Regions from separate parts of the Alkalihalophilus pseudofirmus genome, predicted to be linked through region 2. Evidence: predicted binding sites of a transcription regulator. Region 2 holds the regulator's gene; the other holds the start of a gene.
The links. Region 2 encodes LexA, which represses DNA repair genes until DNA is damaged. Its sites were predicted from a motif close to CGAACATATGTTCG; they were not measured.
Positions count from the first base shown of each region.

Region 1 (15,679 bases), 2.0 Mb from region 2:
ACTATCTGTGGAGGAGCCGCATTGGACTTATGTGGCAGCTGCTTGTTATATCAACCATTTGAGAGAACAAATAGCAGCACAACGAGGGGTAGAACCAAGAGTGCTTAGTGCAAGTTTTCCGGAGTATCTTAAAACGCAGATTGAAAAGGGAATCTATGATGAAAGATTAGGCTCGTATTCAACGGAAGAATTATACGAACTCGCATTAACGCTTGAACCGGCAAGAGATCAAAAGTTTACGTATATAGGCATTAAAACATTAGCAGACCGCTACCTGGCAAAGGCCTTTAATGATCAAATCGTAGAGCTGCCGCAAGAGCGCTGGATGGTTATAGCAATGACTCTAATGTCAGAAGAGAATAGAGGGTCCCGGCTTGAATTGGTAAAGGAAGCCTATTGGGCGCTCTCACATTTATATATGACAGTCGCTACACCGACAATGAGTAATGCCGGCAAAGCGGGAGGCCAGCTCTCAAGCTGCTTTATCGATACGGTGGAAGACGATCTAAGGTCGATTTTCGATAGCTGTACCGATGCGGCAACTGTGAGTAAGAACGGCGGCGGGCTTGGTATGTATTTAGGGAAGATTCGTGCAAGAGGTTCATCGATTCGTGGATTTAAAAATGTTTCCTCAGGCGTTATTCCTTGGATGAAGCAGCTAAATAACGTAGCTGTCAGCGTAGACCAGCTTGGCCAGAGGCAAGGCGCTATAGCGGTATACCTGGATGTTTGGCATAAAGATATCTTTGCTTTTCTCGATGCGAAATTAAATAACGGGGACGAGCGTCAAAGAACTCATGATCTCTTTACAGCTGTATCTTTGCCAGATCTATTTATGGAGGCTGTTGAGAAGAGAGATACTTGGTATTTGTTTGACCCCCATGAAGTTCGGATGAAAATGGGATTCTCTCTTGAAGATTTTTATGATGAGAAAAAAGGAAATGGAGAGTTCCGTAAAAGGTACGAGCAATGTGCAGCGAATGATGAACTGTCGCGTACAGAAATTCCAGCGATCGAAGTTATGAAACGAATTATGCTCTCTCAGCTTGAAACAGGAAGCCCGTTTATGTTCTACAGGGATACAGCAAACAGGCTGAATCCAAACAAGCATAAAGGAATGATTTACGGCTCTAATTTGTGTACTGAAATTATGCAGAATATGAGTGCGACAACCGTTGTGGAAGAAACACTTGAGGACGATACGATTTCGATTAAGAAGCAGCCGGGAGATTATGTGGTCTGTAATTTAAGCTCATTGTCGCTGGCTCAAGTATTTTCAGATGATGTGGTAGAAAGGGTCGTGAAGATTCAAGTAAGGATGCTAGATAATGTGATTGATCAAAATTCAATCGGCGTAAAACAAGCAGAGAAAACGAACAAACTGTACAGAGCGATCGGCCTTGGTACGTACGGATGGCATCATCACTTGGCGAAGCGAGGGATCGCTTGGGAGAGTGAGGAATCTGTTAAGGAAGTGGAGCGTGTATATGAGCGGATTAATCAAGCGGCGATTAAAGCTAGTGCAGAATTAGCGGCTGAAAAAGGTGCCTATCCGCATTATGAAGGGTCTGATTGGCAAACGGGCGAGTTCTTTAGTGAACGTGGATACGAAGGCGCAGAATGGGATGAGATTCGTTCGTTCATTTCAAAGCATGGCATGAGAAACGGGTACGTGATGGCTGTGGCACCAAATGCAACGACTTCTCTTATTGCTGGTTCTACTGCTTCTATTGATCCTTTGTTCCAAAAATATTACGTGGAAGAGAAGAAAAATTATCGTATTCCTGTTGTGGCGCCTGACCTCAACTCTCGGACCACTTGGTATTATAAGCCGGCTCACCTAGTTGACCAAACATGGAGCATCCGTCAAAATGCGGCTCGTCAGCGTCATGTCGACCAAGGAATTTCATTTAATCTATATGTTCCAAACAACGTCAAAGCAAAAGAGCTCCTTGATCTACATTTGCTTGCATGGAAAGAAGGGCTAAAGACAACGTATTACGTTCGCTCAACGTCGCTTTCAGTAGATGACTGTGAAAGCTGTTCAAGTTAAGAGGAGGAAATGAAATGACACTTCAAAAAAGAAAACTTTATAATCCACACGCCCCGAATGCTTCAACAGGAATTATTAATGGGGAAAGTTCAAATGTATTGAATTGGGATGATGTACGGTTCAGCTGGGCTTATCCTCTCTATAAAAACATGCTCGCTAATTTCTGGACGCCTTTTGAAATTAATATGAGCCATGATGCCAAGCAGTTTCAGAATCTAACAGAAACAGAACAAGAGGCCTTTAAAAAGATTATCGGCCTTCTTGCTTTCCTAGATAGTGTACAAACGGATTATTCATTAAAGGTAGCTGATTACTTAACAGATTCATCGCTTGTTGCATTAATGAGTGTGCTGTCATTTCAAGAGGTCGTTCATAACCAGAGCTATTCCTATGTGCTCTCAAGTCTTGTACCAAAAGCGACGCAGGATGAGATTTTCGATTACTGGAAAAATGATCCTGTCCTAAAAGAGAGAAATGAATTTATTGTAGATGGGTACGAGGAATTTGCAGATAACCCTACACCAGATACATTGGCAAGATCGATTGTTTACGATGTGATCTTAGAAGGAGTTAATTTTTATTCAGGCTTTGCCTTCTTCTACAACCTCGCCCGACACCAGAAGATGGTGTCTACTTCAACGATGATTAATTATATTAACCGTGATGAACAGCTTCATGTGTATTTATTTACGAATGTATTTAAAGAATTACTTGAAGAGCATCCTGAATTAAACAATAGAGAGATGGAATCCTTCGTCAAACAGTCGCTAACGACGGCAGTGGAGCTTGAATTGAAATGGTTCAACTATATCATCGGTGAGCAGATTGAAGGCGTAACCTCTGATGAGATGGAGTCCTATTTAAAATTCATTGCAAATAAAAGAGCAAAGCAGCTCGGCTACGATCATATTTTTCCTGAGCATTGTACAAATGTATTTAAATGGATTAAGGCTTACGAGGATGTAAATGCGGCAAAAAGTGATTTCTTTGAACAAAAATCACGACAATATGCGAAAGTTTCAAGTGACAACGGCTTTGATGAACTCTAAAAACAAGACGGTATCTGTAACAGCTGACCGCCCCCTCGTCGGGAAGCTGTTGCAGAAATACCGGTTTCACAATGGGCTAGGGCAATTCAGGCTGCCAAGTGAACAGCAGCTAGCGATGCTGAATGCCTTTCAAACATTGGATGTGAATCTAGCCTTAGCTTATACAGAAGAGTTAATTGTGGGCTATGCGCTGATTTTATCGCCTGAGCCATATGAACGTTGGGTGAAAATGAAAGAGATACGTGTATTAGGTGTGGTTGAGGTGGCGCCTCCGTATAGAAACCAGCAGGCGGCAAGTTCATTATTAACAGCCTTACTCGATCAAGGCGACTATGAGAAGAATATCCTTATATCACTAGAATACCGGTGGCACTGGGATTTGGATTCTCTTAATGGTGATAGTGCTCTATACAAAAAGCTTCTCCAAAAGCTGCTGATGAAAGGAGGTTTTGAAGAGGTGTTGACCAATGAACCTGACATTATGAATTATCATGATAACTTCATGATGGTCCGATTTGGAAGAGATGTATCCAGTGAAATTGTTAAGCGCTTTCTTGAGTTAAGCGGAAATCCAATATCAAATATTGTCAGATAATTTCACCAAATAAGGTTGCATTCACCTTCTTTTAAAGTTAGAATTGTTTAAATATTTGAAAAGGAGGGGTTCGATGCAACCGGTTGGAAAGATCGAAAAAATTGGTTTGTGGATGAGTAAGTATTTTGCTCTTATTATTATTTTATGTAGTTTTATTGCGTTTTCTGCACCGCAGTTATTTACTTGGATCGCCCCTCATATCACGCTTCTCTTAGGTGTGATTATGTTTGGAATGGGTCTTACGATGAGAGCTGTCGACTTTAGTGTTGTCGCTAAGAAGCCGGTACCTGTAGTGATTGGTGTGATTGCTCAATTTTTGATTATGCCATTAGTTGCTTATGCGATTGCTGTATTACTGCAGCTTCCGCCTGAACTTGCAGTAGGATTAATTCTTGTCGGCGCCTGTCCTGGCGGTACCGCCTCTAATGTTATGGTGTACCTAGCTAAAGGGGACCTGCCAGTTTCTGTTGCTATGACGTCTATTTCAACGCTGCTAGCGCCGTTATTAACACCGGCTATTTTATTGCTGTTAGCAGGACAATGGCTTCCTGTAAATGCTGGTGCAATGTTTCAATCTATTATTCAGGTGATCATTATCCCTATTGCTCTTGGCTTGCTTGCAAGACGCTTCTTCCCGAAAGCTGTGGAGAGCAGTGTGAAGACGTTGCCGATTATTTCCATTGCAGCAATCTTAGCAATCGTACTCGCGGTTGTCGGGGTAAACCAAGCGAATATTGCTCAAACAGGTTTACTCGTCTTTTTAGCTGTAATGCTTCATAATAGCTTCGGATTATTCCTTGGATATGTAACAGCTAAATTATGCGGACTCGATGAAGCCAAACGCAGAGCGATCTCCATTGAAGTCGGGATGCAAAACTCTGGGCTCGGGGCATCGCTTGCGGCAGCTCATTTCTCGCCGCTCGCGGCTCTGCCAAGCGCTATTTTCTCTGTTTGGCATAATGTATCTGGACCAGCGCTAGTCTCAATCTGGTCTAGAAAGAAAAATGGAAGTGAGCAAGAAGCAGAAGCGAAACAAGCAGGGTAGTCAATCTCTATAAAATGAAAAAGCTTTCTCCCTTGACTTAGAAAGTATGGGAGGGAGCTTTTTGTTTATTTGGGAGACTGAGTGTTTGGTTTAGGTTCCTATTGCCGGGCGACAAGGGGCTTGGATTTTGATATAATGACGTTCAGAATCACAAGATAAGCATAGCGAACCCTGCTGCATAGAAGAGGGTAGATTATAGGAGTTGAAGATTCATGCTTGAATTTAAGGAATGGAAGCATGTGTTTAAATTAGATCCAAATAAAGAAATAAATGATGAAGAATTAGAAGCCATTTGTGAATCAGGTACAGATGGCTTAATTATTGGCGGGACTGATGGGGTGACATTGGATAACACGTTGCAGCTGTTAGCTCGTGTACGACGTTACTCTGTGTCGGCTGCTCTTGAAATCTCAAATCTTGAAGCAATCACACCTGGATTTGACTATTATTTTATCCCGTCTGTGATGAACAGCCAGAACGTTGACTGGATACAAGGACTGCATCATCAAGCGATCAAAGAGTACGGAGCAATCATGAACTGGGACGAGATTGTGATGGAAGGGTATTGCATTTTAAATCCCGAGGCCAAAGCTGCTAAAGTGACAGAAGCAAATACGGACATTGATGTAGAAGACGTGTTGGCTTATGCAAGAATGGCTGAGAACCTCTACCGTTTTCCCATCTTCTATATTGAATACAGCGGGACATACGGAGATCCTTCTTTGGTGCACCAGGTGAAAAACGTATTAAATGAAACGAAGCTCGTCTACGGCGGTGGCATTAACTCACTAAAAGAGGCACAAGAGATGGCTGAAGCAGCGGATATGATTGTTGTAGGAAATATCATTTATGAAGATTTAAAGGCTGCATTAGAAACAGTTAAAGCAACGAAATCTTAATAGAATGTACATTAAAAGCAGAAGTCGGCTGGACATTCGATTGCATCAACTGGTAAGGCATTGTAGACTATAAACTAAGAACATTTGTTTGGTGGTGGAAGTATGCAAGAAAAGATCATAGAAAAAATGCTCTCAGGCTTAAATCCTGAGCAGAGACAAGCAACAACTCATACGGAAGGTCCGTTATTACTAATGGCTGGCGCGGGAAGTGGAAAGACACGGGTTCTTACCCATCGCATCGCTTATTTGCTGCGTGAAAAAGCAATTGCGCCGTGGAACGTACTAGCGATTACATTTACAAATAAAGCTGCACGAGAAATGAAAGATCGTGTGGCAAAACTTGTTGGACCGGTAGCTGAAGATATTTGGATTTCTACCTTTCACTCGATGTGTGTCCGTATTTTGCGTCGTGATATTGACCGCATCGGCTACAACCGTAATTTCACAATTCTAGATTCCTCAGATCAATTATCTGTTATAAAGCAAATTCTAAAAAACAAGAACATTGATCCTAAGAAATTTGATCCAAGAAGCATCCTTGGAACAATGAGCGGCTGGAAAAATGAATTAAAGAAGCCTGATGACTGCATGAGTCAAGCAACGGGACCATATGATCAAACGGCAGCTGAAGTATATGTGGAGTACCAAAAACAATTAAAGAAAAATCACGCCTTAGATTTTGATGATCTTATCATGAAGACGATCGAGCTGTTCAAGCTTGTACCAGAGGTTTTAGAATTCTATCAACGCAAGTTTCAGTACATCTTGGTAGATGAGTATCAAGATACGAATAAAGCACAGTATATGCTTGTCCGAATGCTTAGTGATAAATATGAAAATATCTGCGTTGTCGGGGATTCCGATCAGTCGATCTATCGCTGGAGGGGGGCGGATATTGCTAATATCTTATCCTTTGAAGAAGATTACCCGGATGCGACCGTAATTTTACTAGAGCAGAATTACCGCTCAACCAAAATGATTTTAAATGCAGCAAATAAAGTAATTGAGAACAACTTTAACCGTAAACCGAAAAATCTATGGACAGAAAATGACGACGGCCCGAAGATTGGTTACTACGGGGCAGATACGGAGCAATCGGAAGCACAGTTTGTAGTCGAGAAGATCCGTGAAGCAACGAGAAGCGGGGAGCACACTAACTCAGATATTGCGATTCTCTACCGAACTAATGCTCAGTCACGTGTAATTGAGGAATATTTTGTGAAGTCTAATATTGAGTACAACATCGTCGGCGGCACTAAGTTCTATGATCGTAAAGAAATTAAAGATGTTCTTGCGTATCTGCGTCTTATTGCCAACCCTGACGATGATATCAGCTTGCAGCGGATTATTAACGTTCCAAAACGAGGCATAGGTGCGACAACTGTTGATAAAATTGGAGCGTATGCTGTTGAACAAGGCCTTTCTCTATTTGCTGCCTTGCAGGAAATTGAGCAGGTAGGCCTGACAGCACGTACGGTCGGCAAATTAAAAGACTTTAGAGATCAACTTTCTCACTGGATTCAAATGCAGGAGTATTTATCTGTGACTGAGTTAGTCGAGGAACTGCTAGAGAAGACAGGCTACCGTGATATGCTCCGCAACGAACAATCGATCGAGGCACAGAGCCGTCTTGAGAATATTGATGAGTTTATAACGGTTACGAATGAATTTGAAAAATCAAATGATGATAAATCATTAGTAGCATTCTTAACAGATCTTGCGCTTGTCGCAGATATTGACAAGCTTGACGATGAAAATGAAGGAAAACCTAAGGATGCGATCACGCTTATGACTCTGCATTCTGCAAAGGGGCTGGAGTTCCCGCTAGTATTCTTGATTGGTATGGAAGAAGGGATCTTCCCGCATAGCCGCTCGCTTTTTGAGGCAGAAGAAATGGAAGAAGAGCGCCGCCTTGCCTATGTAGGGATTACGAGAGCTGAAAAGCAGCTTTATATAACGAATGCAAGGATGCGGACCTTATATGGTAAGACAAATACAAACCCGCCGTCTCGTTTTATTTCAGAGATTCCAGAAGAGTGTCTTGAACAAGTGAACGAGGATAAACCAACACCGGCTTGGATGAAAGCGTCACGCGGTACAGCCTCTGCTCCAGCAGCAAAACCTAAAGTGCGTGCATCTGTATCGACTTCAACGGGCGGTGATCAATTTGCTTGGGCTGTTGGAGATAAAGCAGAGCACAAAAAATGGGGAGTAGGGACCGTTGTCAGCATCAAAGGTGAAGGCGAAGCTGTTGAGCTTGATATTGCTTTCCCTCAGCCTACTGGTGTGAAGCGTTTATTTGCTAAGTTTGCCCCAATTACTAAGCAATAGGGAAGGAAGAAGAGTATGGACCGACAAGAGGCAGAAAAGCGTGTGCAAACGCTGCGAGAGAAATTAGAAGAGTATGGCTATCACTATTATGTTCTTGACCAGCCGCTTGTAACGGATGCCGAATATGATCAGCTAATGCAAGAGTTGATTGCTCTAGAAGGAGAGCATCCAGAATTAGTGAGTGAGGATTCTCCGTCCGTGCGTATAGGCGGGGAACCTCTTCCTTTCTTTGAAAAAGTAGAACATCAAATTCCGATGCTCAGTCTTGGAAATGCCTTCAATGATCAAGACCTGCGTGACTTTGACCGCCGTGTGCGCGAGCGTGTAGGCGATAATGTAACGTATAGCTGCGAACTAAAAATTGATGGACTGGCTGTCTCACTCACGTATGAGAATGGGAAGTTCGTCCGCGGAGCAACTCGCGGAGACGGAACAATCGGTGAAGATATTACGAATAATTTAAAAACGATTCCTGCGATTCCGTTAAAGCTGAAGCAAGAAGCAAGTCTTGAAGTGCGCGGAGAGGCGTACATGCCGAAGAAATCGTTTGAAGCATTAAATGAAGCGAAAAGCGAGGCGGGGGAAGAGAAATTTGCTAACCCTCGTAACGCAGCGGCCGGATCTTTGCGCCAATTAGATCCTAAAATTGCGGCGAAAAGGAACTTGTCGATCTTTATTTATGCGATCGGTAACGCAGAAGGCCAAGACCTTGCTTCTCATCACGAAGGCCTCGCTTACCTAAAAGAGCTTGGATTTAAAGTCAATAATGAAAGCAAGCACTGTCCGACAATTGAAGAAGTCATTGAGTATACAAATGAGTGGTTAGATAAACGTGCAGATCTCCCTTATGAAATTGACGGGATTGTCATCAAGGTTGATTCCATCGAACAACAAAAAGAGCTTGGATTTACAGCGAAAAGCCCTAGATGGGCAACTGCGTTTAAATTTCCAGCAGAAGAAGTCGTAACAATTCTTCGTGATATCGAGCTTAGTGTAGGCAGAACAGGGGTTGTGACACCGACGGCTATTCTTGATCCGGTTGTTGTAGCTGGTACAACAGTTAAGCGCGCATCCTTACATAATGAGGACTTGATCCGTGAGAAGGATGTGAAGCTTGGAGATACAGTGATCGTGAAAAAAGCAGGCGACATTATTCCTGAAGTAGTGAATGTGCTGACGGACCGCCGTGACGGCAGAGAGAGGGACTTCAGCATGCCTACTCATTGCCCGGAATGTGAAAGCGAGCTAGTTCGTTTAGAAGGGGAAGTGGCACTTCGCTGCATTAATCCTGAATGTCCGGCACAAATTCGTGAAGGCTTAATTCATTTTGTTTCAAGACAAGCGATGAATATTGATGGATTGGGAGAAAAGGTCATTGCTCAATTATTTGATCATAAATTAATTCACACCGTCGCAGATCTCTATCAATTAGATCGTTCTGAGCTGTTAAAGCTTGAACGTATGGGGGAGAAGTCTGTTGATAATTTACTGAAGGCGATCGAAGCTTCAAAAGAGAACTCGCTTGAAAAGCTGTTGTTTGGCCTGGGGGTTCGTTTTGTCGGCTCAAAGGCAGCAAAGACGCTTGCGATGGAATTTGAATCAATTGAAGCGATTATCGAAGCAGATGAAGCGGCCCTGGTCGCTGTAAACGAAATCGGCGAGAAAATGGCGGCATCCATTGTGCGCTTTTTTGAAACAGATGAAGTAAAAGAGTTAATCAAACGTTTGCAATCATATGGGGTAAATACGAGTTATAAGGGACCTAAGCCAGTTAGTGGTACGGAGGCTGCTGAAAGCCCGTTTGCCAATAAAACAGTTGTATTAACAGGGAAGCTTTATGAGATGACACGTGATGAAGCGAAAGAAAAAATTGAAACACTTGGTGGAAAAGTCACTGGCAGTGTTAGTAAGAAGACTGATATAGTGATTGCAGGCGAAGATGCCGGCTCAAAGAAAAAGAAAGCCGAAGAGCTAGGAATTGAGATTTGGGATGAGGCTGCATTGTTAAAAGGGCTTACGTAGTCTTTTTTAGTGCAGGTGTAGAGGAGGAAAGTTACAATGGTAAGACGTTTGGGGCTGGTCTCCTTAACGGGACTATTGTTTTTAACGGGGTGTTTCCCGATGTTTCAGCAAGAACCCGATGAAGTCGTTGTAGAAGAATCGCAGCAAGAAGAACAGGTGGTAGATATTGTTCCACGTGTGTCAACACCTGAGAATTACTACCAAAGTGTGCTTTATGATGGATCATATTTACACGGCCAGTCTAGAGGTTTTGGTAATGCGGTCGTTTACAACCGCTTAGACCTTGATAACTTAGAAATGGGGCTTACGCAAATTGCGAAAGAGCAGTTTGATCCAGAAAACTATTTCTTTCGTGAAGGACAGTTTATTAATAGAAATGAGATTAACAGCTGGTTAATGCGTTATGACCAAGTAGAAAATCAACAAGGGTTAAACCCAGAGCTTGGCGAAGGGGAGACCTTACGTGAACAAGAGGAGAATCAGCCTCGTTATTTATCACATATTTTAGAGCATAATTATTTAGTTAGAAGTGAACAGGGGAATTATGAACTTGGCGGTATCGTTATTGGCCTATCTATGAATAGTGTTTATAACTTCAGGGTAGAAGATGAGCAAGGGCGCTACTATTTCTATGAAACACCAATCAGCCAGGAGAAAATGGAAGAAGAGGGGCAGCGTATCGCTGACTTAATCGTGCAAAGGCTGCGTGATCCTAACCGCGAAGATGGCGTGTTTGACAGGGTACCGATTACAGTAGCGTTATTCCGCGAGCAGCCTCGTCAATCCACCATTCCAGGAAACTATTTTATGCAGGCAACGGCACAGCCAGGGGAAGGCCTTGAGCGGTGGCAGCGCATGAATGAACGGTATTATTTGTTCCCATCAAGTGCTGCTAATGAAGATGTAAGCAATGATGCAGCTTCTTTCGGTCAAATTAAAGATGATATACAAAGCTTCTTTGATACGTATGTCGGGGTAGTTGGCCGCGGCTACTACGTGGATAATCAATTGCAGGAATTAACGATTGAGGTGCCGCTGCGTTTTCAAGGGAAGGCTGAGATTGTAGCATTAACTCAATATGCGGCAGATGTGATCAACCAGCGTATTAACAATCAAAATGTAAAAGTGAATTTATATGTGACCTCAGTTGGCGGACAGCAAGAAAGTATGGTTGTCCGAAATCCGGGTGAGGAACCATTTATTCATGTATTTGAGTAAATCGTGTATAAATGAATCATTCGAAGACTCCTTATGTAAGGGGTCTTTTTTTACTATAAAGACACTCTATATCTATTTATTACCATATAGATAACACATTGAATTCGCTTTCTCGGATAAAGTGTGTCAAAAACCTGTGAACAATGAAAAAAAGTATTTATTATTGTCTAAGATCATGATATATTTATGACGTTTGGTGATGGTTGTTCACAGAGATAAGAAGTCTGATGTCTTACCAACGCCAAGCCTGCAAGATAGCGCTTACAAAATAGATGGACAAGCAGGGTGAAAGCGGGTATGATCGTTCTTAGGTCATGGCTAAATAATCCTGTTAATATGCCATACTAATTTGTGTGCTCTCATGCAAACATTTATAAGGGGGAAATAAAATGAAAAAGTGGTTACGTACATTATCACTGTCTGTTGCTGCCGCTGTTGCTCTTGCTGCTTGTGGATCAGGTGATACTGCAGAAGAAACACCTGCTGATGGTGGGGATGACTCATCTGAAGAAGCAGTTGAAGCTGGAGATTTTAAAGTAGCAATGGTTACAGATGTTGGGGGAATTGATGATAAATCATTTAACCAATCAGCTTGGGAAGGTTTATCTGCATTTGGTGAAGAAGTTGGACTTGAAGAAGGAACTGGCTACCGTTACCTTCAATCACAAACAATGGATGATTTCGAGCCAAACTTACGTAACTTAGTTCGTGAAGATGCTGACCTTGTATGGGGTATTGGTTTCTTAATGGAAGATGCGATTCGTACAATTGCTGAGCAAGTTGAAGATGCGCAGCTTGCTATTGTAGATACAGTGGTTCTTGATGCTGAAGAAAAGACGTATGACAACATTGCTAACGTAACATTTAAAGAGCATGAAGGTTCTTTCCTTGTTGGTGTTATTGCTGGTCTTCAAACAGAAGGCGATAAAGTAGGTTTCATCGGCGGAGTTGAAAGTGGTCTAATCAAGAAGTTCGAAAATGGATTCAAAGCTGGTGTTAAAGCAGTAAATCCAGATGCTGAAATCCTAGTTCAATATGCAGAGAGCTTTAACGATGCATCTCGTGGTTCTCAAATCGCAAACACAATGTACAGCCAAGGCGCTGACATCATCTATCACGCTGCAGGCGGAACTGGTAACGGATTATTCACAGAAGCAATCAACCGTGCACGTAACGGAGAAAATGTTTGGGCAATCGGTGTTGACCGTGACCAACACGAAGAAGGCGAATACGGCGATGGTCAATCTGTCACTCTTACTTCAATGGTTAAACGTGTAGATACTGCTGTTGCAATCGTTTCTGAGCAAACAATGAATGGAGACTTCCCTGGCGGCGAAATTCTAGAGTATGGTCTTGAAGAAGATGCTGTAGGTATTGCTCCTTCTACAGATAACGTTTCTGAAGAAGCTTTATCTGCTGTTGAAGATTACAAAGGACAAATTCAATCAGGTGATATCAGCGTACCTCAAACAGATGATGAGTACGAAGAGTACCTAAACGGCTTAGAATAAGCAACGATATAGTTATACAGAAGCAAAGGCTAGTATTACACTAGCCTTTGTTTTACCTTAAAGAGTCAGATGGTATGAAATGACAATCTCTTAGTACGAAGGGACAATGACGGATTGCTGTTTGCCCAATCCATCATTGCCTCTTTTTTGGCTAAACGATCAAACATGCAATCAGCGATTAACATACCTTCTCTTAAATATGTAAGGAGTGAATCCAATGAGTTATGTTATTGAGATGAATAACATCCGTAAAGAGTTTCCTGGCATTGTAGCCAATGATAATATTACACTCCAGCTTAAAAAGGGTGAGATTCATGCCTTACTTGGTGAAAATGGAGCTGGAAAATCAACACTGATGAACGTGCTGTTCGGCTTATATCAACCTGAGCGCGGGGAAATTCGCGTACATGGTGAAAAAGTTGAAATTACAGACCCTAACATTGCCAATCGTCTTGGAATTGGAATGGTGCATCAGCACTTTATGTTAGTAGATAAATTTACAGTTACTGAAAATATTGTGATGGGAAATGAACCGACTAAATTTGGAGTCGTTAATATTAAAAAGGCTGCAAAAGAAGTTAAAGCGATCTCAGAGCGTTATGGTCTTTCGGTCGATCCTCATGCGAAGATTGAAGACATTTCAGTCGGAATGCAGCAGCGTGTAGAAATTTTGAAAACGCTGTACCGCGGCGCTGATATCCTTATCTTTGATGAGCCGACAGCTGTCTTGACCCCTCAAGAAATTCAAGAGCTGATTGGAATTATGAAGACCCTTGTAGCAGAAGGGAAGTCAATTATTTTAATTACTCATAAGCTTAAAGAAATTATGGCTGTATGTGATCGTTGTACGGTTATCCGCCGTGGTAAGGGGATTGGAACAGTTGAAGTAAGTGAAACAGATCAGGATAAGCTTGCTGCTATGATGGTAGGACGCGAAGTTAATTTTAAAGTGGATAAAACACCAGCAGCTCCTAAAGAAACAGTGCTTTCTGTAACAGACTTAACTGTTAAAGATTCACGCGGTGTGGATGCTGTAAAATCCCTTAACCTTGAAATTAAAGCTGGAGAGATTGTCGGTCTTGCCGGGGTAGATGGAAACGGGCAATCTGAATTTATTGAAGCCATTGCGGGCTTGCGTAAAGCCGATAAGGGCTCAATCAAATTGAACAACAAAGAGTTAGTTGGCCTAAAACCACGTAAGGTAACAGAGTCTGGAATCGGGCATATTCCTGAAGATCGCCATAAGCACGGGTTAGTCCTTGATTTTGCGATTGGTGAAAATATTGTTTTGCAAACATATTACCAAAAGCCTTACTCAAAAAATACCGTATTAAATTATCCAGAAATTTATAAGAAGGCGAAAGAATTAATTGAAGACTTTGATGTTAGAACGCCTTCAGAATACACACCGGCACGTGCGCTTTCGGGCGGTAATCAGCAAAAAGCAATTATTGCTCGTGAAGTAGACCGTTCGCCTGACTTCTTAATTGCGGCACAGCCGACACGTGGTCTTGATGTAGGGGCAATTGAATCTATTCATAAGCGGCTGATCTCAGAACGTGATAAGGGACGTGGAGTCTTATTAATGTCACTTGAGTTAGATGAAGTCCTAAATGTGAGTGACCGGATTGCGGTTATGTATGAAGGACAGATCGTCGCGATTGTTGATGCAGATAAAACAAATGAGAAAGAGCTCGGGCTGCTTATGGCAGGCGGGAAGAAAGAGAAAGCGGGTGAAGCACAGTGATGGCGAAGTTGCTTCCTAAAGGAAGGTTATTGTCATGGTCTGTCCCTTTGATTGCCGTTTTTCTAGGTATTTTTATTGGGGCAATCATTATGTTAGTAAGTGGTTACAATCCTATTACGGGCTACTCAGCGCTAATTAGAGGGATCTTCAGCGATACGTATTATCTTGGTGAAACGATTCGTATGATGACACCGCTCATTCTTGCAGGTTTAGCGGTAGCATTTGCCTTTAGAACTGGATTATTAAATATCGGGGTTGAAGGACAGCTGATTGTCGGATGGCTGGCGTCGGTTTATGTGGGGATTGCTTTTGATCTTCCGGCAGTGCTTCACCTGCCAATGGCGATTTTAGCTGGTGCCCTTGCTGGTGCACTTTGGGGCTTTATTCCAGGTTTGCTTAAAGCTAAATTTCAAGTGCATGAAGTTATTGTTACAATCATGATGAACTACATTGCGCTTTATACAGCGAATGCTATTATTCGTTCTTATTTACTTGTACCGGGTGAGAGAACTGAATCGATTAATCAGTCTGCTTCTCTTTCCTCTCCATTTTTACAATCACTAACAGACTTCTCACGTTTGCACTGGGGATTTGTTGTTGCGATCTTAGCGTGTGTAATCATGTGGTTTATTTTATGGAGAACTACAAAAGGATACGAACTGCGTGCGGTTGGACTTAACCAACATGCCTCCCAATATGCGGGAATGAATGTTCAACGCAATATTATTTTATCGATGTTAATCAGCGGCGGGTTCGCTGGTGTGGCTGGAGCTATGGAAGGACTTGGAACATACGGCTACATGAGTATCTTATCCGGCTTCTCAGGCTTAGGGTTTGACGGAATCGCTGTTGCCCTTCTTGGTGCAAATACAGCAATTGGTGTAGTACTTGCTTCTTTCTTGTTCGGTGGATTAAAAATTGGTGCCCTAAACATGCAATCACAGGCTGGTGTACCAACAGAGTTAGTTGAAATTGTTATTGCCTTAATTATTTTCTTTGTGGCATCAAGTTACATCATTCGCTGGGTCATGAACCGTGTGAAGAAGGAGGACATCTAATGGATATCATGCAAATTCTTGGGCTTGTTATACCAGCTGCCATTTTTGCAGCGGCCCCGCTTATTTTAACTGCATTAGGTGGACTATTCAGTGAACGTGCGGGTGTTGTAAACATCGGTCTTGAAGGACTGATGGTGATGGGGGCTTTCAC
Region 1 covers NZ_CP117835.1:395,194-410,872, forward strand. The annotation lists gene PQ478_RS02110 (ribonucleoside-diphosphate reductase subunit alpha) at 1-2,053, shown strand, start outside; gene PQ478_RS02115 (ribonucleotide-diphosphate reductase subunit beta) at 2,068-3,102, shown strand; gene PQ478_RS02120 (hypothetical protein) at 3,089-3,697, shown strand; gene PQ478_RS02125 (bile acid:sodium symporter family protein) at 3,771-4,742, shown strand; gene pcrB (heptaprenylglyceryl phosphate synthase) at 4,955-5,641, shown strand; gene pcrA (DNA helicase PcrA) at 5,744-7,972, shown strand; gene ligA (NAD-dependent DNA ligase LigA) at 7,988-9,994, shown strand; gene PQ478_RS02145 (CamS family sex pheromone protein) at 10,031-11,212, shown strand; gene PQ478_RS02150 (BMP family lipoprotein) at 11,602-12,723, shown strand; gene PQ478_RS02155 (ABC transporter ATP-binding protein) at 12,941-14,470, shown strand; gene PQ478_RS02160 (ABC transporter permease) at 14,470-15,528, shown strand; gene PQ478_RS02165 (ABC transporter permease) at 15,528-15,679, shown strand, end outside.
Region 1: pcrA (DNA helicase PcrA) is a predicted target of LexA. The motif match lies at 5,719-5,732, and genes of this name have one in related genera.

Region 2 (15,679 bases):
TTCGCTGACTGACTTCTCCTATTGCTGCTATTTATCTGATTTAGCTGTAGATAAGCGTTATCAGCATAATGGGATCGGACGTAAATTAATCGAGCGAACCAGACAAGAAATCGGAACCGAATGCTCGCTGATCTTACTCTCCTCCCCTGAAGCACTTGATTATTACCCAAAAGTTGGTTTTAAGAAAGCTGATCACGCTTACTATATTCAACGAAAACAATAAAAGTCAGAGGATTCATATCCCCTGACTTTTTTATTTGCCAGATGTGTTTTTATGACTGAAGTGTTTTTAATGCTTCACGAGGAGCTAAGTACTCATACCCTAAATCACGAGCTACCGCTTCGTATGTGACAGTTCCTCCAGCTGTATTAAGCCCAAGCTCTAAAGCAGGATTTTCTTCGAGTGCACGATGTACACCTTTATTAGCAATTTGCAGCGCATAAGGGATTGTCACATTCGTTAATGCAATCGTTGAGGTTCGCGGAACTGCGCCTGGCATATTAGCAACAGCGTAATGAACAACGTCATGTTTTGTATAGGTCGGTTCATCATGTGTGGTGATACGGTCTACCGTCTCAATAATTCCGCCTTGGTCAATCGCCACATCGACAACCACTGACCCTGCCTTCATCGACTTAATCATTTCTTCTGTAACAAGCTTAGGTGCTTTCGCTCCAGGTATCAGCACCGCGCCAATCACTAAATCTGATTCCGCTACCGCTTCTGCAATATTCAACGGGTTCGACATCATCGTTTGAATATCTGTTCCGTATAAGTCATCTAATTGTCTTAGGCGCTCAGGACTTAAATCCATAATCGTTACATCTGCCCCAAGACCCATCGCAATCTTAGCAGCATTTGTTCCAACAACACCCCCGCCAATGACTGTTACTTTTCCACGTTTCACACCAGGCACGCCTGATAATAAAATCCCTTTTCCTCCTTTAGGCTTTTCAAGGAATTGGGCACCAATTTGAGACGCCATACGGCCAGCTACCTCACTCATTGGAGTAAGTAATGGAAGAGTTCGTCCCACTTGAACGGTTTCATATGCAATGGCCGTTACTTCTTTTTCAACTAATGCTTTTGCAAGCTCTGCTTCAGCTGCTAAGTGCAAGTATGTGAATAAAATAAGACCTTTTCTGAAATAAGCATATTCAGATGGGAGCGGCTCTTTCACTTTCATAATCATATCTGCTTTTTCCCAAATAGCTGCAGGGTCAGCTTCAATTTCAGCACCAGCTTGAACATATTGCTCATCACTAAATCCGCTTCCAATACCCGCATTTTTCTCGATTAATACATGATGCCCAGCTTGAACGAGCGTCATCACACTTGCAGGGGTCATCGCCACACGATTTTCATTGTTTTTTATTTCCATAGGTACACCAATTAACATGTAGACATCCTCCTTTGAACTCTTCAACATTTTCTTATTTTCAGTATAATCATTCTTAGTCAAACTGACCTTGTGGAAAATAATCAAACAACTCTGTCTCTTTTTGTATTTTTCCACAAATCATAAATTATCACTTCACACATGTAAAAATTAAGATTATACCTGTTCTACCTTACCCATTTTCGCCTTCCTCTACCTATTCTATCCCCTCATTCATCTGCCTTTTTACATTTTGTCAGCTTTTAAGGAGAAAAATTAGACACCAATAGCAGTTTTAAGTTGTTTATGGTAGGATAGAATCGATACGTAGAAGAGGTGAGAATAAAATGCCTACTTGGTTTATGTGGTTTATCGTACTATGGACCATCTTTTTGATTACAGTGATGTTTATCGGCGGATATTTCATGTTCCGTAAATTTCTTAAGCGTCTGCCTAAAGAAGATGGAAAAAGTATTCTAGATTGGCAAGACTACTATATCGAGAAGACGATTCATTTATGGGACGCAGAACAAAAAGCATTATTAAATGATTTAGTTGAACCCGTTCCTGAATTGTTTCGAGACGTCGCTAAAGGAAAAATTGCGGGGAAGATCGGTGAGCTTGTATTAGAAGAAAATGCGAGTGTATTAACCCAAGATTATATTATCCGCGGATACATTCTAGCTACGCCTAAACGTGATCATAAATTTTTAAAGAAAAAGTTAAAAGAAAAAGAAATCGATATGACACCATACAAACAATTGCTAGAATCATCTTAAACAAAGAACTCGCTCAATAGAGCGAGTTCTTTGTTTAAATTCGTATTCGTTTATGTTTCAGCAGGTACGATTATTTTTTTAGGGGGATTATTTATTAATTCTGCTTCAAGTTTTCGATAGGATCGATACATCGAAATCCGCCACGGAATAATCATTCCATAAGCAAGTAAAAAGAACATGCCAGCGAGCTCTTCAAATTGAACAGCGTCCCCAATGATCAGTTTAAACGTGATTCGAGCAACTAATAGACCGACTAATATAAATGCAAACGCTTTTGAACGTTTTAAATAAATTTGATTGCGCTTAATTTCAAAATTAGAGGTTTTTATTAATAATATGGAAAAAATCATGCCGACAGCTAATGCCTCAATCACCTGCCACCAAGCAGGGCGAGCTGGTTCATAGAGAAACATCAAAAAACCAGTAGACATAAAAATCGGAGGTAAAATAATTTTTTTTGCAGAAGCTGGACGTTTCGTTGCCTTAAGTCGAATAATAATAGCTAGAGTAGCCATTATAGCTGCCCCGATTGTTGATAATAATATATACGTATCACTCAATTTAGCTCACTCCTTTCTCATGAGCGTACCCATCCCTTTAAACATACCTTAAAGCGTCCTCTCTTTCAAACATTATTCAAACATTTGATAAAAAAATCTGCTCTTTGACAAATAAAAACGAAATATTCGCTTCTCTTTTAGTTAGGACGTTTCTTCCAAATAATTCAGATTGTTTTTAAATGAGGAGAATATTATGATATATGTAAGCGATTCGTGGAGGGTTGCACCTATGACAAAAAGGCAGCTAGAGGATTCATTAAGAAAACAAACTAGTAATTTTATAGAAGACTCAGTGCAAGCCGCAAATGAGAGAGTAACCGAAGAATCCATTGAAGAATCGATCGAAAAAAAACGGAATGAATTAATTAAAGTTGGTACAAGCAACGGTCTTCATTCTAAAAAAGCCGTTGAAGTAAGTCAGCAGCTAGACCAGTTGTTAAATAAATACGATCGCTTATTAAAAGAGAAAATAACAAAATAGAACCGACTTAGCAGATGCCAAGTCGGTTATTTTTAACTCAGTTTAATTTTTTCATTAGACCCTTTTTGCAGGAGGTACATTTTGTGATAGAGACCTCCTCTTTCTAACAGCTCTTCGTGATTACCTCGCTCAACAATCTCTCCTTGATGGAGGACCAAAATTTGATCTGCATCTTTAATGGTTGATAATCTATGGGCAATCGCAATCGTCGTTCTACCCTCTTGCATTTTTCTAAGTGCCATTTGGATCGCTTCCTCTGTTTCTGTATCTACATTTGCCGTTGCTTCATCTAAAATGAGTACTTTTGGATTTGTGGCCATCGTTCTTGCAAATGATAAAAGCTGACGCTGTCCACTTGATAGCGTTGACCCACGTTCTGCTAAAACTGTGTCATATTGATTTGGCAAACGTTGTATAAATTCATCTGCCTGAACAAATTCTGCTGAAGCACGCACTTGTTCATCGCTAATGCCATCCCGGTTCAGACGAATATTATGTGCGATCGTCCCCGTATACAAAAATGGATCTTGCAGCACGAGTCCGACCTCTCTTCTTAGTTCCTCATTAGGATAACTGTATAATGATTTGCCATCGATGATAATATCACCTTTAGATAATGGATAAAATCGCATGAGCAAATTAATAATAGAACTTTTTCCGCTTCCGGTATGTCCGACCAGCGCAACCGTTTCTCCTTTTTTAACTGTAAATGAGATATTCTTTAACACATCCGTTTTCCCGTCGTAAGAAAAAGTCACGTCACGAAATGTAATATCCCCTTGTTCGATTCTGTGAGGATCTCTCCCCTGTTGGCTCGGTGCATAATCTTGATGGTCCATCAGTTTAAACACTCGTCCTGCTGAAACAATTGCCTGCTGAAATAAGGACAATCTCATCATCATTTGGTTAACTGGTTCAAAAAAGCGATCTAAGTAATTAACAAATGCATAGATAACCCCGATCTCAACAGGGCTGACAAAGGATGTCACACCAAAATAGCTTAGCACTAAGATTAATGCGAGAATAGAAATAAGATCCACCATCGGCCGAAGTAGCAGCCCATCTAATTTCATGCTCTTCATACCAGCATCTAGATGTTCATCATTGACTCGCGAAAACTCTTTTCGCAACCGTTTTTCCTGCCTGAACATTTGAATAATCGCCATACCTTGTATTGATTCATTCATTTTCGCATTTAATTGGCTTAACCTTTCACTCATATCCGCATAAAACTTTGAGCTCCATTTACGATAGAGCTGCATTAAGCCAAGCAAGATAGGAATTAAAAATAAGCAGTAAAGCGCAAGTGTAGTATTTAAATAGAACATCGCTACAAAAACACCGATTAAAAACATGATGTTTTGGACAAAAGTTGCTAATACCGTTACATACAGCTCCTTGATTGATTCTGTATCATTGGTAATGCGAGAAATCAGCCCCCCTGCAGGCGTTTTATCGAAGAAAGCCAGCCCTAAACGCTCTACATTACTAAATACATCGACTCGCAGCTGTTGAATAATTCTAAGAGATACTTTTTGAAATAAAAAGGATTGAAAATAATTAACAAACACTGAGGAGATATGCAAACTTAGATACAGAACTGCTAAAAGTACAAGTTCATTAGTCGGAAAAACTTGTGGTGTGAGATAATCATCGATAAAAATTTTGACTAAAATAGGACCCATTAATTCCGCAGCTGTAGCAAGGAGCAGCAATGTAAATGCAATCGATAACGTTTTAGCATGCGGCTTTGCATAGCCTAAGAGACGATAGAGGACCTGTCGTTGTTCTTTCTCTGTTAATACACGGTCTTTATGTTCCATTACTCCTCGCCACCTCCTCTTACTACAGACTCTAGCTGCTGCTGCTCATACATGCTGCGATACCATCCGCCTTCATTCATCAATTCTTCATGAACACCACGCTCTATTACTTTTCCATCTGCTAAAACAAGTATTAAATCTGCATGTTTAATTGCACTTAAGCGATGTGCTGTAATAATCGTTGTTTTTCCGCGTCGGTTTTCTCTAAGTGAGTTTAGTATTTGTTCTTCTGTCTTTGCATCAACAGCTGATAAAGAATCATCCAATATAAGAATATTAGGATCAGAGATAAGCGCTCTTGCTATCGAAATTCGCTGCTTTTGACCTCCAGAGAGCGTTACTCCTCGCTCTCCAACAACAGTATCGTACCCTTGATCAAATCGAGTGATATCCTCGTGAATGTTTGCTAGTTTACAAGCTTGAACAATCTCTTTGAAACTAGCATCAGGCTTTGCAAATGCTACATTATCAGCAATCGTCGCTGAGAAAAGGAAATGTTCTTGCGGTACGAGTCCAAATGCTTTCTTTAATGCATCAAGGGAATATTCATTTATTGAACGTTCATTAATTCTTATCGATCCATCTGAGACATCATACTCTCGCTGCAGCAATTTTATCAATGTAGACTTACCACTGCCTGTTTTTCCTACAATCCCGAGTGTTTGACCTTCTATTAAAGTGAAATGCAGTTCAGTCAATGCATTTTTATCTGTACCTGGGTATGCATAGGAGTTCAAGGAAACATCAATGTCTCCTTTTGCGACCGTATCAACTGTCGCCAGCTCATCTGTAATATCTTGCTTTTCGCTTAACAAATGCTTAATACGATCATATGAAGCTCTTCCACGTTCCACAATGTTAAACAGCCATCCAAAGGCAAGCATTGGCCAAATCAACAGACCAAGATAGATGGTAAAACTCGTTAACTGGCCGATTGTCATTTCATCAGCGATCACATAACGCGCGCCAAATACAACAGCAAGAAAATAAGACAACCCGACAATCAATGAAATCGTAGGATCAAATAAAGCATCTACTTTGGCAACCGAAACATTTTTTTTGACAACTTGCTCCGATTGCGCACGAAACCCTTCTATTTCACGTTCCTCTTGACCAAAAGCTTTTGCTACTCTGACCCCAGTAATACTTTCCTGTACATTGTCATTCAAATCAGAAAAAGCTGCTTGAGCCACATGAAATCTTTTATGAAGCAATGTTCCATAATAACTTGTTAAAAGCGCCATGAACGGCATCGGGATCAAACTGATCAATGTTAACTCCCAGCTGATGGTGAGGGCCATTGTTAAAATAACAAAGCCTCCCATTGTCAGAGAATCCACTAAAGTAAGCACACCTTGCCCTGCCGTCGCTTGAACAGCTCTAATGTCATTTGTAGCATGTGCCATTAAATCGCCAGTCCGCTGTTTTTGATAAAATTTACTCGACATATTTGTAAAATGTTCATATAACTGATTTCTTAAAAGACGGGCTAAACGAATCGCAGCCCCAAATATCATAATCCTCCATACAAAACGAAGCACATAGACGATGAGTCCTACACCTAGTAAAACTCCAACCCAAGAAAGCAAGGTTGTTGTCGTCAACGTCTGCTCTGCGATATGATCCACAATCACACCCACTATATACGGGGGTAATAAGGTGAAAATAGAAACAAAAGCCAATACTAATATACCCAACCCATAAGAAACACGTTCACGCTTGAAAAACCACCATAAGTCTTTAAATACAGACATCTTACCAATTTCCTCCCTCGCAAAAAACCGAAAGTAATTAATATTCCGTAAATTAAATGGATACGTATATGATAAATATTACATATTCCATCCACCCTTCTCATGTATTGGAGCCGCTATCTTATTTCCTTTTTATGTATGATAGCATAACATCTTTTTACAGTAGAAAAACACCCCAATATGAGGTGCTTGTCCGATACATTATTTCGTTTGTTGCTTTTGCATTGCTTTCATCATCTGATTTATCTTCTTTTGTGATGGATTTTGACCCATTTGCATCATCATCACTCGAAGCATTTGCTCATTAATTGGCGGGTTCTTCTTTAAATAAGACATCATCGTCTTACGTGCGATAAAGAAACCGATAGCAACACCCGCAAGTACTGCGATCGTGTAGCCTAAAATATGAATCCATGGCATACGTCCAACGTCCTCCTTCAAACAAAATAAACCGTTCAAGCTTAGCCTGAATCAACCTACATTATTATATCGTAACGAGACCGTTTTTAAAAGCTCCTTATGAAATTTGTTCCTATTTATCCGCTTAGACAAACTTAACTTGCTTAATAGGATTAAGCCATCCAAAACGATGATTTTCAAAATTGATGGCAAAAAAACAAGGGTCTATTTTTCTCAGCACTTCAAAAAACATCGTTTCTGCTTCAATTTCACCAGTCGATGTTAATGATAGGTGTTTCTTATAAATTAGTAATTCAGCGCAGCTTTCAGGTTGGGCAAGGTCAAGCACATGGATATGTTTATTTACTTTATAGGAGGATAAATTTGAAAAAGCAGCCATCATTTGTTGCTGCAGCAACAAACCAGGCATCGGCTTTGAAATATACTCTATCTGCAAATCAATAATTTGCTTTTGTTCAGGTGAAGCCATCGTTCTTTCTAAAAATAAATGAAATAGTTTTGACTCTTGTCCAAAATAGTGCTGCGCAACGTCCTCTTCTAGTAAAAACAATTGATAATGTCTCATTCGCTGCACCCCTTTCATTCATTTCTTTACGATAAGTATAGGGGATGCTTCCTAAAATCATTGTCTTAAACTGGCGAGGAATTTCACTAGTTTTGTCGAATAAAAAGACCGCCTAAACAAGAGGCGGTCTTCATCATTCATTATTTATTTAATAAAACTTTTGCTTTAGCAACCACATTATCTACAGTAAAGCCATACTCCTGCATAATGCGCTCTCCTGGTGCTGATGCTCCAAATTGATCAATTGCAAGTACATCGCCGTGATCCCCAACATATTTATGCCAGCCAAGAGATGCTCCCATTTCAATACCTAAACGAGCTTTTACATTTGGAGAAATAACTTCATCCTTGTATTCTTTTGGCTGTGCTTCAAAGCGATCCCAGCTTGGCATGCTGATAACAGATGCATGAATGCCTTCTTTTTCAAGCACTGCTTGCGCTTCTACTGCTAGTGGAACCTCTGAACCAGAGGCTAATAAAAGTAAGTCTGCATCTCCATTTGCACGAGATACAATATAAGCACCTTTTTTCACACCTTCATAAGCCGTTTCCTTTGTTCCTTCAATAGTAGGAAGGTTTTGACGAGTAAGAACTAATGCTGTTGGTGTATCTTTTGATTCAAGCGCTAATTTCCACGCTGCAACCGTTTCATTGCTGTCACCAGGACGAACAACAGATAAACCAGGCATTGCACGAAGAGCTGCTAATTGTTCAACAGGCTCATGTGTCGGACCATCTTCACCTACAGCAATACTATCATGTGTAAAGACATAAATGACTGGAAGATTCATTAATGCAGATAGGCGGATAGCGGGACGCAGGTAGTCAGAAAACACAAAGAATGTTGCTCCGAATACTTTCACTCCCCCGTGCAGAGCCATACCATTTACAGCTGCACCCATCGCAAATTCACGAACACCAAACCACACATTGCGGCCGCTGTAATCTTCACGAGTAAAGTCACCAAGATCTTTCATCATTGTTTTGTTTGAAGATGCTAAGTCAGCTGAACCTCCGATAAGTTGAGGAACATGTTTAGCAAATGCATTTAATGCCTCACCTGATGATGCACGAGTTGCTACGCTTGAGCCGACATCATATACTGGAGCATCTTGATCCCAGCCCTCAGGAAGTTCGCCTTTAACAGCAGATTCAAATTGGGCAGCAAGCTCAGGATAAGCCTCTTTATATGTTGCAAATAACTCATTCCAGCTTTCTTCCGCTTTTGCACCTTGTTCTTTCACATTATTATAAAACTCTTTAACGTCTTCAGGAATGTGAAAATCTCCATCGCCTTCCCATTTATATGCTTCACGTGTAAGCTTCACTTCATCAGCACCAAGCGGAGCTCCGTGAGAAGCTGATTTACCAGATTTGTTTGGAGAGCCGTAGCCGATAACTGTCTTCACTTCAATTAACGTTGGACGATCATCTTCTTTAGCCGCTTTAACCGCACGGTTAATCTCATCAATGTTATTTCCGTCTTCCACACGAATGACTTGCCATCCGTATGCTTTATAACGATCTTCAACGCTCTCTGAGAATGAACGGTTTAATTCACCATCAAGTGAAATATCATTTGAATCATACATCACAATAAGGCGGCCTAATTTTAAGTGTCCTGCTAGTGATGCTGCTTCTGCAGAAACACCCTCCATTAAATCTCCATCTCCACAAATGCTGTATGTGTAATGATCAACGATATTGTACCCATCACGATTATATGTACTAGCTAAATGACGTTCTGCCATTGCCATACCTACTGCCATTGCCACACCTTGTCCTAATGGGCCGGTAGTAGCTTCTACTCCAGGAGTATGTCCAAATTCAGGGTGACCAGGTGTCTTACTTCCCCATTGACGAAATGATTGTAAGTCTTCTAGAGAAACATCATATCCAGTCAAGTGAAGAAGGCTGTAAAGCAGCATAGATCCATGACCAGCAGATAATACAAAACGATCACGGTTTGCCCAATCGGGGTTTGAAGGATTGTGCTGCATATATTTTGTCCATAGACTAAATGCCATCGGAGCTGCACCCATTGGCATACCTGGATGGCCTGAGTTCGCTTTTTCAATACTATCAATTGATAATGTACGAATGGTATTAATTGCTTTTAATTCAACATTTGTTGACATGATTTCGTTCATCCTTTCCGTTACTGAAAACGTTGTATTCGTGTTTCATCATATACTTTCTTGCCCGTTTTAACAAGCGGATTCGACAAATTCTCACCGGTTTGTTGCATTTTGACACTCTCCTTACTATTTCTCAACTACAGAAGTCTTATCCTATATTTAAGAGGTGTTTTTATAGAAAAGAAAAACCCTCTTTATAAAAAAGAGAGTTTTAATGGGTGAAGCCGCCGTTCTTCTTCTGTTTACTATCTTTCAATGCTTGAGGTGTCACATCATTTCCCTCTTCATCTACTACTTTTACGGAGTGCAGCTGATTTTTGAAGGATTTACGGAACGTTTGGATATATTCTTTTCTAAGAGCTTGCTGCTCTTTTTCCTCTGATTTCGTTAAGCCTGTTGATTTTGATCGTTTAGAAAGCTCATTAATTCTAGCAATCTTATCTTTTGATAGCATTTGATTCACCACCTTTAAAATGAACACGCGTAAATATGATCACATTTAAAATGTACATATCTAAATATGAACAAATCCTACTGTATCATGAATCTATAAACACTATCAAGTGAGGTGTATTGAGCTTTACGAGCTAATTTAGCTGTTTAAATCTTGATTTGATTTCGCTTCTTCATATTCACGATACCGGCGATGGACAGTGGCTTTTGAAACATCATAACCGAAACCTCTTAATGTCGCAGCTATATCATGAAAAGTTAATTTACGCTCACGAAGCCGGACAATATCTTCAATGGGTACTTCCTTTTTATCCCTGCCGCCTATTCTTTCGCCGCTTAGATTATCTTGAGGTCTATATCCCCTTTCCACCGCTGCCCTCATCCCTCGCTTTATTTTCAAATTATGTAATTTACGTTGATACTCTTCAACAATTGAGACGATATCAAGAACCATCGAATCTGCTTCCGATAGGCGCAGCTCTCCCTCATCCTGAATCGTATAGATTGTAATATCATCTTTTCGGAGCTGATGAAGGATAGCCATCTTCGCATGTCCGCGCCCAAGCCGAGTATCATCTTGGACCAAAACTGATTGTGCTTTGTCTTCCTTAATAAGGTCTAGTAATTTCAATATTCCTTCACGATCGATTTCATAACCGCTTGCTTTCTCTTCAATTACGTGCACCACTTCTAGCCCGTAATCTTCAGCTATCTTTTCTAATTCACTTTTCTGTCTTTCGATGGATGTTTGCTGTGTTTCTTTTTCTGTGCTTACTCTACAATAAATAATAGCTTGGTTATTATTTATCATTTTGCTTGTCTTTTTGTTCGTACGCATAGGCATACAGATTTTCAATCTCCTTTGTTGATTCATCTTTGTCTAAAGCATCTAATTGGCCGGCTTTTATAACTTCACCGTTTGAGAGCGGCTCTTGCTCATTATTAACTAAATCATACTCTTGTGCAATCGTATTTGTCATATCATCTTGGTCTATATTTCCGCCAGAGAAAAGAATCGAGCTATACATAAACATCAATGCGAAAACCGCAGTAATCATAATAAATAATTCTTGTCCTGAAAATTTTCTGATCATTTTCATCACCCCATAAGAATGTTTGTTCCCATTCACTATAAATGAGAACACTCGTTTGTGTCAAGCTAATTTTAGAACTTATGTTTGCATTACGTATGTTCGCATGGTACAATTTAGTCAAGAAGGAAACAAAAGCGAGGTGTTATTCGTGTCAAAACTATCAAAACGTCAACAAGAAATCCTAGATTACATTAAGATAGAAGTGAAGAAAAAAGGTTATCCCCCTTCTGTACGTGAGATTGGAGAAGCGGTGGGACTAGCGTCAAGTTCAACTGTTCACGGCCATTTATCTAGACTTGAGAAAAAAGGTTTAATCAGACGAGACCCTACCAAGCCTAGAGCAATCGAAGTACTAGAAATGGATGAGCTAGACCCAGTTGTGCATGAGAAGAAAACGGCTTACGTTCCGATTGTAGGTAAAGTCACAGCCGGTATGCCTATTACCGCCATTGAGAACGTTGAGGAATACTTGCCTCTTCCTGATCACTTGGTAACAAATGATTCCGTTTATGTTCTTGTTATCCAAGGAGATAGTATGATTGAAGCCGGTATTTACGATGGCGATATGGTCATTGTCCGTCAGCAACAAACTGCTAATAACGGCGATATCATTGTCGCAATGACGGAAGAAAATGAAGCGACAGTGAAACGCTTCTTCCGTGAAAAAGATTACATCCGATTGCAGCCGGAGAATTCTACTATGGAACCAATCTTACTAAAAGATGTAACGGTTCTCGGAAAAGTCATCGGAGTGTTCCGTACCCTTCATTAAATATTCATATAAAAGCTTGTCCTCAATACGCTTGTTCTCTATATTATGAGGACAAGCTTTTTTTATGATTGTATTTATAAAAAAAAGATGAAAAGTTTAAAAGCTAGAAAGCTTTCAAACTTTTCATCTATATGAACAAGAGTTTAAAACGCCCACGGCCTTATGAGCGGAGCATTGTGATCTTCTTTGCTCGTTTTATACCCTCTTCGTCTAAACTGCCGGTCCATCTCTCTTACCATCGTACGATATTGATTCTGATCCAACCGTCCATCTGCAAATAAGTAACATGCAAAGGCATACGCTAAAGCAGAAGTGTCAATATTTACGGTTACATCAACATCTGAATTTCCACTTTCATGAACGAAAGCTTTCGTTTCTGTTTGATTACGATTACGATGTTGCATCGTCATTCACCTCTCTTATGTTGAAATGGGCATTAGCTATGCTAATACCCATTAAATAACGGAATTATCTACGTGAACGTGCACGTGCACGAGCATAAGCTTCTGCATCTACGAAAACGTCTACTTCTGAGTTCCCGCTGTCATCTACATAAGACTCATTAAAGTTAAAGTTGTAGTTCTTATCCTTTAACGTATTTTCATTATCTACACGGTTGCGGTTCTTATTATGACTATCAACTTCTGCATTTAACCAAACACCAGCAACATCACGACGTCTTTCTCTTTTCTTACGACCCATTTTATTCTCCTCCTCAATTATGGTCTTAACTTCTTAGCTGCCTACCAAAACCAATTCCAGCATTTACAGCAATGTTTTCTTCTGCGGTCGCCTGCTACAGGACCTCTATCGCGATCCCTCCGGCGCCTGCGATCTTGATCACCTGCTACTGGGCCGCCGCCATCGCCGCTGCGTGCATTTGCTCTAGCAAACGCCTCAGTATCTACAAATACATTAACATTAGAGTTTCCACTATCTTCTACATAGGAATAGTTAACGTTATAGTTGTAGTTCTTATCTTTTAAAGTATTCTCATTTTCTACCTTATTTTCATTCTTGTTATTTGCCCATACGTCAGAGCCACCGTGATCACATTTCTTATGACACCACCACATAACTTTCCCTCCTTTTTTCTTGGAATACTTATATGTATGTCATGTAGTATGATAGCGTATAGACAAGACTCTAGTTTTTGTTTATTTTTTTACATTAATTTCATAAAAGCGTATGCGAAACATTTTATGGGATTAAAACTAATCAGATCTCAAGAAAGCATTATAAATGCAGTTTTTTTGTGAAGGAATATATTCAAAGCCTGACAGTTACGATGATCTACACGACTTGTGTAGATATATAGAAGTTGGTAAAGTTTAGAGGGATTAAGAAGTAAAGAAAACCCCTTTAACTGAGTTAAAGGGGTTAACTGTATTAATAAGATGACATATATTGCTCGCGCTCCCAAGGGTGAACTTGTGTGCGGAACATGTCCCACTCGATTTCTTTTGCTTCAACAAAGTGCTCCACTGCATGCTCACCAAGAGCTTTTACAAGAACTTCGTCTTTAACAAGCTTATCAAGAGCATCTTTAAGTGTAGCTGGAAGGTCATTGATACCTTCTTCTACACGCTCTTCTTTACTCATTACGTAGATGTTACGATCTGTTGCTGGTGGCGGCGTCATTTTCTTCTTGATTCCATCAAGACCTGCAGCAAGAAGAACAGCCATTGCAAGGTAAGGGTTAGCAGCCGGGTCTGGACTACGAACTTCAATACGAGTACTCACACCGCGAGAAGAAGGAATACGTACTAGCGGGCTGCGGTTTTTCATTGACCAAGCCACATATACAGGAGCCTCATATCCTGGAACTAAACGTTTGTATGAATTCACGATTGGGTTCGTAATAGCTGTGAAAGCTTCAGCATGCTTTAGAGTACCGCCTAAGAAATGCATAGCTGTTTCACTAAGCTGCGAATCTGTAGACTCGTCATAAAATACGTTGCCGGTTTCGTCAAATAATGACATGTTACAGTGCATACCAGAACCATTTACACCAAATAACGGCTTAGGCATGAACGTCGCATGCAAACCATGCTTACGTGCAATTGTTTTAACTACTAATTTAAATGTTTGAATATGGTCACACGCTGTAACCGCATCAGCATATTTAAAATCAATTTCGTGCTGGCCTGGAGCAACCTCATGGTGAGAAGCTTCAATGTCAAAGCCCATATCTTCAAGTTCTAAAACGATGTCACGGCGGCAGTTCTCACCTAAATCAGTTGGTGATAAATCAAAGTACCCACCTTTGTCATTAAGTTCTAGAGTCGGTTCACCGTTTGCATCATTCTTGAATAAGAAGAACTCTGGCTCAGGACCAATATTGAATGCAGTAAAGCCCATATCCTTCGCTTCAGCTAAAACGCGCTTTAAAATACCACGAGGATCACCTTCAAATGGTGTCGGCTCTTCACCTGGCTCACCTGGTTGATAAATATCACAGATTAAACGTGCCACTTTACCTTTTTCCGGCGTCCAAGGGAAGACAACCCATGTATCAAGATCTGGATATAGATACATATCTGATTCCTCAATACGAACAAACCCTTCAATTGATGAACCATCAAACATCATTTTGTTATCTAATGCTTTTTCAAGCTGATCAACTGGGATTTCTACGTTTTTAATTGTTCCTAATAGATCAGTAAATTGTAAACGAATAAATCTTACGTTATCTTCCTCAGCAATTCGCATAATATCTTCGCGTGTGTACTTTGACATTGTTATGTATTCCCCTTTCAAATTCTTTAAAAATGTATTTGCAGAATCGGTTCCCTAAACTAGAATACCCTGATTCCATTCATACGAAACCGATTCATACAGCCTTTTTAATGGAAAAATCTAGATAACTGACCTTGAATAATTGATGCCCTGCCGTTTCTTCCTGCCATCATTAAATCTTTTTTAAGATGGTTTCTTAATTCTCGGTCAGAAAGCGGCTTTTTAGAAGCTTCTTCTTGATCAGTACGCATTTGCACTTGCTGTTTCATTTGAATAATTTGTTTAATTCCTGAAATGTTAACCTTTTGATCTAGCAACGCTTTAATCTCTAATAATCGATCTACATCATTAAACGAGAATAATCGTTGATTCCCATCGGTTCTAGCAGGCTTTATTAATTCATGCTGCTCATAATAACGAATCTGCCTAGCTGTAAGTTCTGTCAGCTTCATTACTATCCCTATCGGAAATAAAGGCATGCTGCGACGAATTTCATCATTCATCTTGCCACCTCCTTGTCTTCTCATAGATTAGTATAAACAATGTCAGTTTCTTTGTCAAACTCATGTCAGCTTCCCTTACATAAAATTTTTCGATATTTTCTCTTTAAATAGAAAGTTCAGAAATATCTTCAGTAAAAAAAGCGTTCAACCGAACAGATTGAACGCCCTCTTTTATATTATTCGATCAAGTGCTTGTAAAACGGCAAGTTTTACGTGTTC
Region 2 covers NZ_CP117835.1:2,478,491-2,494,169, forward strand. The annotation lists gene PQ478_RS13310 (GNAT family N-acetyltransferase) at 1-223, shown strand, start outside; gene ald (alanine dehydrogenase) at 273-1,400, opposite strand; gene PQ478_RS13320 (DUF2621 family protein) at 1,727-2,158, shown strand; gene PQ478_RS13325 (CcdC family protein) at 2,209-2,718, opposite strand; gene PQ478_RS13330 (aspartyl-phosphate phosphatase Spo0E family protein) at 2,912-3,199, shown strand; gene PQ478_RS13335 (ABC transporter ATP-binding protein) at 3,232-5,022, opposite strand; gene PQ478_RS13340 (ABC transporter transmembrane domain-containing protein) at 5,022-6,776, opposite strand; gene PQ478_RS13345 (YneF family protein) at 6,978-7,196, opposite strand; gene sirA (sporulation inhibitor of replication protein SirA) at 7,321-7,761, opposite strand; gene tkt (transketolase) at 7,902-9,899, opposite strand; gene PQ478_RS13360 (DUF896 domain-containing protein) at 10,111-10,353, opposite strand; gene PQ478_RS13365 (YneB family resolvase-like protein) at 10,492-11,190, opposite strand; gene PQ478_RS13370 (hypothetical protein) at 11,153-11,446, opposite strand; gene lexA (transcriptional repressor LexA) at 11,595-12,218, shown strand; gene PQ478_RS13380 (hypothetical protein) at 12,362-12,622, opposite strand; gene PQ478_RS13385 (hypothetical protein) at 12,687-12,920, opposite strand; gene PQ478_RS13390 (hypothetical protein) at 12,962-13,294, opposite strand; gene glnA (type I glutamate--ammonia ligase) at 13,608-14,957, opposite strand; gene PQ478_RS13400 (MerR family transcriptional regulator) at 15,065-15,460, opposite strand; gene PQ478_RS13405 (methionine gamma-lyase family protein) at 15,632-15,679, opposite strand, start outside.